Regions from separate parts of the Orrella daihaiensis genome, predicted to be linked through region 1. Evidence: predicted binding sites of a transcription regulator. Region 1 holds the regulator's gene; the other holds the start of a gene.

The links. Region 1 encodes sigma-54, which starts transcription at its own class of promoters, with help from an activator protein. Its sites were predicted from a motif close to TGGCANGNAANCTGCTTT; they were not measured.
Region 2: a site for sigma-54 is predicted at 3,108-3,125, ahead of DHf2319_RS07615 (P-II family nitrogen regulator). Genes of this name have one in related genera too.

The regions. Positions count from the first base shown of each region.
Region 1 is NZ_CP063982.1:223,333-229,128, reverse strand. It holds gene DHf2319_RS01045 (hypothetical protein) at 242-790, opposite strand; gene rpoN (RNA polymerase factor sigma-54) at 828-2,240, shown strand; gene DHf2319_RS01035 (hypothetical protein) at 2,247-2,876, opposite strand; gene DHf2319_RS01030 (peptide chain release factor 3) at 2,910-4,520, opposite strand; gene DHf2319_RS01025 (DEAD/DEAH box helicase) at 4,591-5,796, opposite strand, start outside.
Region 2 is NZ_CP063982.1:1,655,210-1,661,005, forward strand. It holds gene pheT (phenylalanine--tRNA ligase subunit beta) at 1-647, opposite strand, end outside; gene pheS (phenylalanine--tRNA ligase subunit alpha) at 698-1,720, opposite strand; gene rplT (50S ribosomal protein L20) at 1,845-2,204, opposite strand; gene rpmI (50S ribosomal protein L35) at 2,217-2,414, opposite strand; gene DHf2319_RS07610 (accessory factor UbiK family protein) at 2,603-2,860, opposite strand; gene DHf2319_RS07615 (P-II family nitrogen regulator) at 3,163-3,501, shown strand; gene DHf2319_RS07620 (ammonium transporter) at 3,519-4,763, shown strand; gene ptsP (phosphoenolpyruvate--protein phosphotransferase) at 4,893-5,796, opposite strand, start outside.

The DNA.
Region 1 (5,796 bases):
GGCACCAGAGACGCAACCTTCAAATGACGCAAAACGACCGGGAACGAGCGTTCCCTTGGCTGCATCAAAACGGTTGGTAATTGAGTTCATAAGTCGTAGATAAACACAAAATACGATATTTGGCAAGGGGTTAGCGACTAAAGGACATCCATCCGAATAACAAAACACCTTCGGATCGAGCAAACTTGCAGCTAATTCACCACAAATCAGTCACCGTCTCTGTGCTATCAGTACTCGTGGGTCAAGCGTCAGGCGATGCACTGCCTGGCGTCTGACCGTCGCGTGCCGACAGGAGAACCTGATGCTGGGCTCTGGCAGTTGCCAGTTTGCGTACGCGGCCACGCCTGAGTTGTTCACGAGCAGCGATCAAGTCACCAATGGTGACTGGACCCGCTTCCTTGTCCCATACCCACAGTAAAACATCTACACCCTCAGGACTCATGCCTTGAGCGAGCTTTTGCACATCGGCCACCGAGACAGACACCTCTCGACCGGCCTTGACACTAGACTTTAGCCAGCTACGAGCCAGCGACAGTACAATCAATGTGAGTATGATGGTGACTGCCCACCATAAATATGGGTTGATTCGAGTCAGAAAAGTGACGACCTGTGTCCCTAAGGACTGTAGCCCCTCGTAACTGACCAGTGATCCTCCGATCAGAATCTGCTTGGCAACCCAGAGCCAGGCCAAGGCTGCCAGCACTAGCACAACGCTGCGCCAGATCCAGCGTGGTAGGCAAAGGCGACGAAGCAACGAGCTTAGCTGCCCGATATCAGTTTTAGTGGTCAAGGTAGATTCATCCGTACGCATAGGCGACATTGTAAGCATGGTTAGGCAATCTTTAGACATCCGTTTAGGTCAACATCTTACGTTGACGCCTGCCTTGCAACAGTCGATCAGGCTGCTGCAGCTATCTAGCCTTGACTTACAGGCTGAAATTGAGCGGGCGCTTGACGAGAACCCGATGCTCGAGGCTCAGGCTGGTGAGGATACTGCCGAAGTGCTAGCTGTGGTGCAGGAGGTTGAATCCGCACCGGAGCCTGACAAGCAAGCTGAGCTCTACAGCAGCACCCGGCGCAGCCGTGACGATGACTATGCTGAGAGACCCGAAACCGGGGCAAGCCTGACATTACGCGAACATCTACTGAGCCAGCTTGGCACCACCCGAGTAAGCGCACGTGATTGCGCGCTGGTGAGTCTATTGATCGATGACCTAAACGATGACGGATTTCTGGAGTCGTCTCTAGCGACTATCTTAGAGATGCTAGATCCGGCCACCGGTGTTGAGTTAGACGAGTTACATGCAGCACTACGACTCTTACAGTCGTTTGAACCGAGCGGTGTAGGCGCTCGCGATTTGTCTGAGTGTCTGTGCTTGCAGCTCGAGCAACCGGACTACGACTGTCTACCCGGCTTACGTGATGAGAGCATTCTGAGGATCGCCCGTTTAATTTGTAAAGACCACCTCGCTACCTTGGCAAGTGGCAACCTAACCAAACTACAAGAGCTCCTTGGTTGCGATACACCAACGCTTCAGCAAGCTCACGCATGCATCCTTCGCTTAAATCCGCGCCCGGGTAGCCCATGGTCCAAACCCGCTGCTGATTACGCCATCCCAGACGTCATTGTGCGCAAAACCGCTAGCGGCTATCGCCCTGTACTGAATGAATCTGCGCTTCCCAAGCTGAACATCAACGCGGTCTATGCAGAAGCGCTCGGCTCAGCACGCTCGGGTGAGCACTCTGCTTTGCAAGGACAGCTGCAGGAGGCACGCTGGTTGATCCGTAATATCAATCAACGATTTGAGACGATTCTGCGAGTGTCGGATTTTATCGTGACACATCAACAAGCCTTTTTTGATGCGGGTTGGGGTGCGCTGAAGCCGTTAACTCTTCGCGAGGTAGCCGCGGAACTCGGGTTACATGAGTCGACGATTTCACGTGCGACTAACCAGAAGTACATGCTCACTCCTTTTGGGACCGTTGAATTAAAGCGATTTTTTGCCACGGGGCTGAGCAGTGGTAATGGTGAGACCACCTCTTCGATGGCCGTACAGACCAAGATTCGCCATCTGATAGAGCAGGAGGACGCCAATAAACCCCTGTCTGATGGCCAACTTGCAACCTTGCTTGATAAAGAAGGGATTCAGGTCGCCCGCAGAACGGTGGCTAAGTACCGTGAACTGATGCGGATTCCCAGCGCCTCTCTGAGGAAATCGCAGGCACTTGCCCGTCGCTAAGTAGTCTTAGTTGACCAAATTATTGGTAGATGGACACAACGGATGGCGTCCCCAGGCACGGTTGGGATCACAAAACTTTTTTCTGGCACGTTCGATGCAGCCTGGCCGAGAAAAAAATCCTACGTTGTCACAAGCGTCGATAGCATCGGCGAGTTGCTCATCCCAGGAACGCGTGACCGCCGGCGCCTGGGCTACTTGCACAGGCTCTTGCGCAGACGGCGCTGGCGCGGCCGCAGCCGTTAAATCGACCATTGCCACGTCTGCCTCGCCTTGTCCCAAACCAGCACCAGCCCCAGATAGCATGTCAGACACTGTGTAAGACTGGTCGCCACGACCAAGCACCACCATCGGGTCAAGATTGCTCTCAAATAGAGACACCGCCTGCACTTCCCACATAGGCTGGATTTTTTCCATTGGCTGACCAAGTGACCCGTCTAGCAACGGTTGCGGCGGGATGGCAGCCAAAGGCCTGCCAGCGGCATCACGCACAATCTCCGGCGGTCGGGTTGTATTGGTGCGTGCATCGGCCGAAATGGTTGGGGCCTGATCAACGAGCCAGTTGCCAACACCAATGCCTGCAGCGGCCGAAGCGCCGAGCATCAACACCACCAAGACAAACAACACACGCCAAGACATAAGTTTTAAAGAAAATCCCTGTGTAGGCCCAAACTACTGAAACACCTTGCCACCGTGCTCTCGCATCGTGTGAAACTGTACATCGGGATAGCGGTCCTGAACTACCCGTAACTGGGCCGGTGATCCCGCGAGGTAAGCCGGCGCCTCTACGACATCATAGGCAATCTGGGCCGCGTTGGCATCTAAAAACTTGGCCAATACCTTAGGGTCATCAGCAGTGACCCAACGCGCCAAGGTAAAGCGCGCCGGCATTAACCGGGCTTCTACACCATATTCGGTCTTTAAGCGATGGATAACGACCTCAAACTGCAACTGGCCAACCGCGCCAAGTAACAAGGTAGCACCTGCGGCAACTGGCCGAAAGACCTGGATTGCACCTTCCTCGCCTAGTTGGGTCAAACCAGTACGTAACTGTTTGGTGCGTAATGGATCTTTAACCTCCACGGCCTGAAATAATTCAGGCGCAAAAAATGGCAGGCCCGTAAAGTGAAGGACCTCGCCTTCGGTCAACACGTCTCCGAGATGCAATATCCCATGGTTGGGAATTCCAATCACATCACCCGCGAACGCCTCTTCGACCAACTCGCGCCGCTGCGACAGAAATGACACCACATTGTTTGGGCGGATCTCCTTCTGATTGCGGCTGACTTTCAGGCGCATGCCTCGGTTAAATTGACCAGAACTGACCCGCACAAACGCAACCCGATCACGATGGGCCGGATCCATATTGGCTTGCACTTTGAACACGACGCCAGTGAATTTACCCTCATCGGGGTTGACTGTGCGCTCTAACGCCTGTCGCGGCCCTGGCGCTGGCGCATACTTGACCAAAGCCTCGAGCACTTCTTGAACCCCGAAATTATTGATCGCAGACCCAAAAAATACTGGCGTCTGGCGACCTGCCAAGAACGCCTCATGATCAAAAGCCGGCGAGGCCGCCTGCAAAAGCTCAATTTCCTCGCGAGCCTGCAAAAAAGCCTGGCCAAACTTTTGTTCTAACTCTGGATTATTCAGCCCCTCAATCGTCTGGTCTTCCTGCTCGGGACGACGGTCGCGTCCCGATTGAAACAATCGCATGCGATCAAGCTGCACATCAAATACACCTGCGAATTGCTTACCCATTCCAATCGGCCAAGAAAACGGCACCACATCCATACGCAAATGTGACTCAACCTCTTGAATCAAATCAAGCGGTGGTTTGACCTCCCGGTCAAGCTTGTTGATAAAAGTGATGATTGGTGTATTGCGTGCGCGGCATACCTCTAGCAAGCGAATCGTTTGCGGCTCAACACCGTTGGCCGCATCAATCACCATTAAAGCTGCATCAACGGCGGTCAAGACGCGATAGGTGTCTTCAGAAAAATCTTGGTGACCAGGTGTATCCAACAAGTTAATGACACAATCCTGATACTCCATTTGCATCACCGATGACGCAACCGAAATACCACGCTGCTTTTCGATTTCCATCCAGTCCGATGCGGCATGACGTGATGCTTTACGCGCCTTCACGCTTCCTGCAATCTGAATCGCGCCGGCAAACAACAGGATTTTTTCAGTAAGCGTTGTCTTACCAGCGTCTGGGTGAGAGATGATGGCAAATGTGCGTCGCCTGGCGACTTCTTGTTTAGTGGAATGGATTGACATCGGTAGCGATCAAAAATCAGCGTCAGCAAAAGCGGCAAACCCTGTTTGCCGCCCGCTAAAGCGTGGTAGTTTAACGGCTCACACTGGCGCGCGCCGGTGAGTTTGCTGCTCGTCTGCGGCCCCGCCCAGCACTGGCACCAGGTGTTTGACTTGCCGAGCGCGCGCGCGACCTGTCGGACTGAGCGTTGCGAGGCCGGTTCGAGACGGGCCTAGGTGGGCGGGGTAATTCTGGCTCTGCACGACGAACCCAACCCGTTGGTGCAGGCTTTTGTTCAATTGTCTGTTTGGTCAGTCGCTCAATGGCTTTGAGATATTTGACTTCGTCTTGATCGACTAGCGATAGGGCGCAACCAGCCGCACCCGCCCGACCCGTGCGTCCGATACGGTGAACATAATCCTCTGGCACATTGGGCAACTCAAAGTTCACCACCTGGGGCAACTGATCAATGTCCAAACCTCGTGCGGCGATATCGGTAGCCACCAAGACACTGACCTTGCCAGTCTTAAATCCCTCTAGCGCCCGTGTACGTGCCGCCTGGCTTTTATTGCCATGAATGGCAGCTGCTTGTAGCCCGTCTTTGACCAACCGTTCAGCCAGGCGATTGGCTCCGTGCTTGGTTCGCGTAAACACCAGCACCTGATGCCAACCGCTTTCACGAATGATGTGGCTCAGCACATCTCGTTTATCGGACTGCGGTACGAGATGAACCGTTTGTTCGACACGCTGGGCAGTGGTGTTGGGTGGATTGACCGAAACTTCAACAGGGTTACGTAAAACACCGCGTGCCAACTGGCGTATGTCATCCGAAAACGTTGCGGAAAACAATAAGTTTTGACGGTTGGATGGCAACAAGGCGAGAATTTTTCGAATGTCCCGGATAAAGCCCATGTCTAGCATGCGGTCAGCTTCATCGAGCACTAGCACACTGATATCAGACAGGCTCAATGTCTTTTGTGAAAGGTGGTCAAGCAATCGACCGGGGGTGGCCACCAGAATGTCGACTGGTTTTTTTAATGCGGTGATTTGCGGGTTGATATTGACGCCACCAAACATGACCATCGAGCTAATTCGAGTGTGGCGTCCATAAGTCCTTACTGACTCTTGAACTTGAGCGGCAAGCTCGCGCGTGGGGGTGAGAATCAAAACTTTGGGTCGGCCTGGCACGGGTTTGCTGGCACCAGCCGCTAACAACTGCTGCAGAATTGGCAATGTAAAGCCGGCGGTTTTACCGGTCCCGGTCTGAGCAGCTGCCATCAGGTCGTGGCCAGCGAGCAC
Region 2 (5,796 bases), 1.4 Mb from region 1:
GCAAATCGGCCACAAAGATCCGGCGCCAGTACAGTGACAGTCAGACGATCATCAATGGTTACTGGCACACTCGGCACAGTTGAATCATGTAATGTGCAATTATTAAGCGCAGCCACCTCACGGGCCACACCAAAAATCGACAAACAATCTGCACGGTTGGGCGTGAGTTTAAGTGTGAGGATCGACTCGTCGAGTGAGAGGATCTGCCGCAAATCCGAACCAGTAGGCAAGGACTCGGGCAACGCCATCAGCCCACTATGGTCTTGTGACAACCCAAGTTCTTTGGCAGAGCACAGCATCCCAGCTGACTCAATCCCGCGCATTTTCGCGGAACCGATCTTAAAGCCACCCGGCAATACGGCTCCAACTTTGGCTAAGGGTGCCAGCATGCCAGCAGCAGCATTGGGCGCCCCGCACACAATTTGGAGCGTCTCGCTGCCTGTACTCACCTGACAAACTTTAAGCTTGTCAGCGTTTGGATGGGGTTGCACCGATTCGATACGAGCAATCACTACACCAGAAAAAGCTGGTGCCGCTGGCTCAACCTCTTCTACCTCGAGACCTGCCATGGTGAGCTGTTCAGCTAGCTCGTCGGTTGACACAGGTGGATCAACAAAAGCTCTTAGCCAGGATTCAGGAAATTGCATAATTGAACTCGGTAAATTCGATGTAATGTCGGGACGATCAAGTCAGAGGCTTATTCCGCAAACTGTGCCAAAAATCGCAGGTCACCCTCAAAAAACTGTCTTAAATCATGCACGCCATACCGAAGCATGGTCAGTCTTTCGAGACCCGAACCAAATGCAAAACCGATATAGCGATCAGGATCTAGCCCAAAGTTGCGCACCACGTCAGGATGGACTTGACCGGCGCCCGAGATTTCGAGCCAACGACCTTTGTTGGGGCCGCTGGTAAACATCATGTCGATTTCGGCTGAAGGCTCGGTAAATGGAAAAAAAGATGGCCTGAAACGAATCTTTAAATCGTCCGTTTCAAAAAAACAGCGCATGAAGTCTGTATAGACGCCTTTAAGATCCGCAAACGAGATGTTCTCGTCAATCCACAAGCCCTCTACCTGATGAAACATCGGCGAATGAGTTGCATCGCTGTCAACACGGTATGTTCGACCCGGTGCAATCACCTTGATGGGCGGCTTGTGCATTCGAGCGTAGCGAACCTGCATAGGACTGGTGTGCGTACGTAAAAGCAAGGGCAAGCCATCGTCGTCCTTCATATCGACATAGAACGTATCCTGCATGGAACGCGCCGGGTGATTCAAAGGGTTGTTTAACGCTGTGAAGTTAGTCCAGTCATTCTCAATTTCAGGCCCGTCAGCAACATCAAACCCAATCGATCCAAATATCGCCTCGACTCTTTGCCAAGTACGAATAACGGGGTGCACGGCTGCAGCACCCACGCCTCGTCCGGGTAATGTGACATCAACAGTCTGCTGAGCCAACTCTTTGGCCAAAGCAGCGTCAGCCAACGCCTGACGCCTAGCGTTAAGTAAAGCTTCTATTGACTGTTTAGCGGCGTTGATGCGCGCACCTTCAGCTTTCTTTTGCTCGACATCAAGTTTGGACAAACCCTTCATCAGCTCAGTCAGCGCGCCCTGCTTGCCGAGATATTTGGCTTTGGCATTTTCGAGGCTAGCTGCATCTGCCGCAGCTTCAAAAGCTGCACTTGCCTGGGAAACGAGTTGTTGTAGTGTGTCGGACATGACAGTAATCGCTTATTACTGGGCAGCGCTCGCGCGCTATTTCCACAAAAACGAACGGAGCCATGAAGGCTCCGTTCGCAAGGTCAAAACACCTAGGTTTCAGAAGTAACTCTGAAACCTCGTCTTACGACGCTAGCGCAGACTTGGCCTGATTGACAATAGCCGCAAAACCGGCCTTGTCGTTGACTGCCATGTCTGCCAACACCTTGCGATCGAGCTCAATCGCTGCTTTTTTCAGACCAGCGATAAAGGTGCTGTAGGTAACGCCATGCTCACGCGTCGCAGCGTTGATACGCGTGATCCACAAAGCACGGAAAGTACGCTTTTTGTTACGACGGTCACGGTAGGCGTACTGACCAGCACGCATGACAGCCTGTTTGGCAACACGAAACACATTACCGCGGCGCCCACGATAACCTTTGGCGGCGGCAATGACTTTTTTGTGACGGGCACGTGCGGTTACACCGCGTTTAACTCGAGGCATCTCTCTCTCCTATCAGGCAAACGGCATCATGGCGCGCACGGATGCGACGTCAGACGCGTGAACAGCAGTAGAGCCACGGAGGTGGCGCTTGTTCTTGGTCGTTTTTTTGGTCAGGATGTGACGCTTAAAAGCCTGACCGCGCTTGATGGAGCCGCTGCCCCGCACAGAAAAACGCTTGGCAGCGCCTTTCTTGGTTTTCATCTTCGGCATGATGTTTCCAGTTATGACATGTCGCCTAGGTGCCTTGCCGCCGTTGGCAAGTACTTTTTGACCCGGCCACACTTCTTATCCTGTCTAGCCCACACAAAGTGCCAGCAAATTCAGGAAAGCCTTTGATTATATAGCAAAAAATCAAACTTTGTTTTACCAGTCACCGCCAGAGGGCACCATTAAAGAACTCAGCCCTTAGCGTTTTCAAGTGCCGTGATTCTTTGCTCTAAGGCCTGTATTTGTCGCTCTAGACCCTCAACCTTGGCGACAGCCTGCCTCAGCAGATCAGACTGAATGTCAAACTCCTCTCGAGTCACCAAATCGAGCTTACTGAAGGCCTGACTCATGAACGCCCTTACATTCCGTTCTACATCGGCAGCTGGGCTACGGCTAATCAGGTCAGAAACATTCTTTTGGAAGGCATCTAGCCAGGGATTTGGTTGCATGTCTGGCACTCCTTGTCATGACTAAAAAACTAACTAAGTTGAGTGTATCGCCACATAACCAATAAGACCATCCCGTCCCTGTTGGCCCGCACCCATTCGAATTTGTGCCTACAGACTCTGTGACCAATCCACTCGGGTCTGCTCGTCAATGTTGCAGCGCAACCCACTTTTGCACCAGATCAGTGCTTCAAGTCAGCTAGGTGCAAGGCCTTGCACCAAACTCAGGCAAATTCTTTTGTTTTAAAGCTGGCACGGCATTTGCTTTGTGGTGTGTACCTGTTCCCTGACTAAAAGGAAAACCCATGAAACTAGTGATTGCGATTATCAAGCCATTCAAGCTTGACGAAGTCCGGATCGCTCTGTCGGCACTCGGCGTACAGGGCCTGACTGTAACGGAAGTCAAAGGATTTGGCCGACAAAAGGGTCACACCGAGCTCTATCGTGGCGCTGAATACGCCGTTGATTTTCTGCCCAAGCTTCGTATTGAAGCTGCAGTGAATGACGACATCGTTGAGCGTGTACTGGAGACCATCCAAGAATCCGCCAAGACCGGCAAGATCGGTGACGGCAAGATTTTTGTGGCGCCACTCGAAGAAGTCATTCGGATTCGTACTGGCGAATCTGGTCCTGATGCCCTGTAACCAAAAGGAAAATCACGATGAATACCGAAATTATTGACGTGCCAGCACAGTTTTTTCAGCTTCAGTACGCTCTAGACACGTTCTATTTCTTGGTCTGCGGGGCTTTGGTGATGTGGATGGCTGCAGGCTTTTCCATGCTCGAGGCTGGGTTGGTCCGAGCCAAGAACACCACTGAAATACTCACCAAAAATATTCTGCTCTATGCGATTGCCTGCACCATGTACATGGTGGTCGGCTACAGCATTATGTATGACGGCGGATTCCTTCTAGCTGGCATTACAGGTGATGGTGTATCTGATGAAGCGACCTATGCACCGTCAGCGGACTTTTTCTTCCAGGTGGTGTTTGTGGCAACTGCCATGTCCATCGTATCTGGCGCCGTTGCTGAACGCATGAAGCTCTGGGCATTTGCACTGTTTGCCGTGGTGATGACTGGCTTTATTTACCCGATGGAAGGTTCCTGGACCTGGGGTGGCCAATCCGTATTTGGCATGTACAGCCTTGGTGATCTGGGTTTTCTGGACTTTGCAGGGTCTGGCATCGTTCACATGGCTGGTGCTGCTGCTGCCTTGGCGGGCGTTATCTTGCTTGGCGCCCGTAAAGGCAAATATGGTGACAAAGGCGAGGTGCGCGCTATCCCTGGCGCCAATCTCCCGCTTGCCACGCTTGGAACATTCGTGTTGTGGCTCGGTTGGTTTGGCTTTAACGGTGGCTCGGTATTGGCAACGGCCTCAGTAGAGTCGGCCAATAGTGTGGCGGTGGTCTTCATGAACACCAACGCAGCGGCAGCTGGCGGCGTGATCGCTGCCCTGATTGTGGCCAAGATCATGTTCGGCAAGGCTGACCTCACCATGATTCTGAACGGTGCTCTGGCTGGGCTGGTTGCCATCACTGCCGGGCCAGACACACCATCACCGCTTGCGGCAACCCTGATTGGCGCGGTCGGCGGCGTATTGGTTGTTTTCTCGATCATCGCCCTCGACAAAATGAAAATAGACGATCCTGTCGGAGCGATATCGGTGCATGGCGTGGTTGGTATCTGGGGTTTGCTCGCAGTGCCAATCACCAACGCTGATGCAACCTTTACCGCTCAGATCATCGGTGCATTGACAATCTTTGTATGGGTCTTTGTCGCTAGTTTGATCGTTTGGGGAATCATCAAGGCCATCATGGGTATCCGTGTGAGCGAAGAAGAGGAGTATCAGGGCGTAGACATTGCAGAGTGCGGCATGGAAGCCTACCCCGAGTTCACCATGAAGTAACACCAAACGCGGCCACTGAAATACCGTGGCTACTGCTGGACTTAACGAGAGGCGGCTTCACCGCCTCTCGTTATTTATGTCTTCATCATTAATGCAAGGTGTCCATGCAGTTAGGATGATCGAATCACCCTAATTCAGGTCATCTGGATGAATTGACTGCGCACGGTTTAATGCGGCAGCGACTTTTGTGCGCAGCGCATTAGAGTGGGCTCGAAGAATCTGCTGCTTGACATCTAGCAATTGCCTAGGATGCATAGAAAACTGCTGCAAACCCATACCCAACAATAGGCGTGTCAGATTTGCATCGCCCGCCATTTCTCCGCAAACAGAGACTGGCTTGCGAAACCGCTCACCGGCGTTAATCGTACCGGCGATTAAGCGTAAAACGGCTGGATGTAGCGGATCGTAGAGTGGTGACACCTCGGAATCAGCTCTATCGATACCCAGCGTGTATTGAATCAAATCGTTTGTTCCGATCGACAAGAAATCGAAAGCATCAGCAAACGGTTCAATCGCGATCGCCATTGCGGGCACTTCAACCATCGCGCCGATCGGTACGGTGGGGTCGAAAGCGATACCTTGCGCACTCAATGATCGTTTGACTGACTCGATCATTTCATACGTTGCCCTCACCTCTGCGAGGCTGGTGATCATTGGTATTAACACCCTCACCGAACCAAACGCCGAAGCTCGCAGTATTGCGCGCAATTGAGCCGCAAACAGCTCGGGACGGGCAAGACAGTAGCGAATCGCTCTCTGGCCCAAAGCAGGGTTAGTGGCAACCGTTGCTTCACCGTCGAGCGATTTGTCTGCACCAATGTCCAATGTTCGAATGGTCACGGGGCGGTTACCCATTTGCTGCACCACAGACTGATAGGCGTGAAACTGTTCCTCTTCACTTGGCAAGTTTTCACGGCCCATGAATAAAAACTCACTGCGAAACAGTCCAATACCCTCTGCTCCCTGGCTTAATGCCAAGCCGACCTCATCAGGCAGTTCAATGTTTGCCTGTAATCCAATTCGAACTCCATCG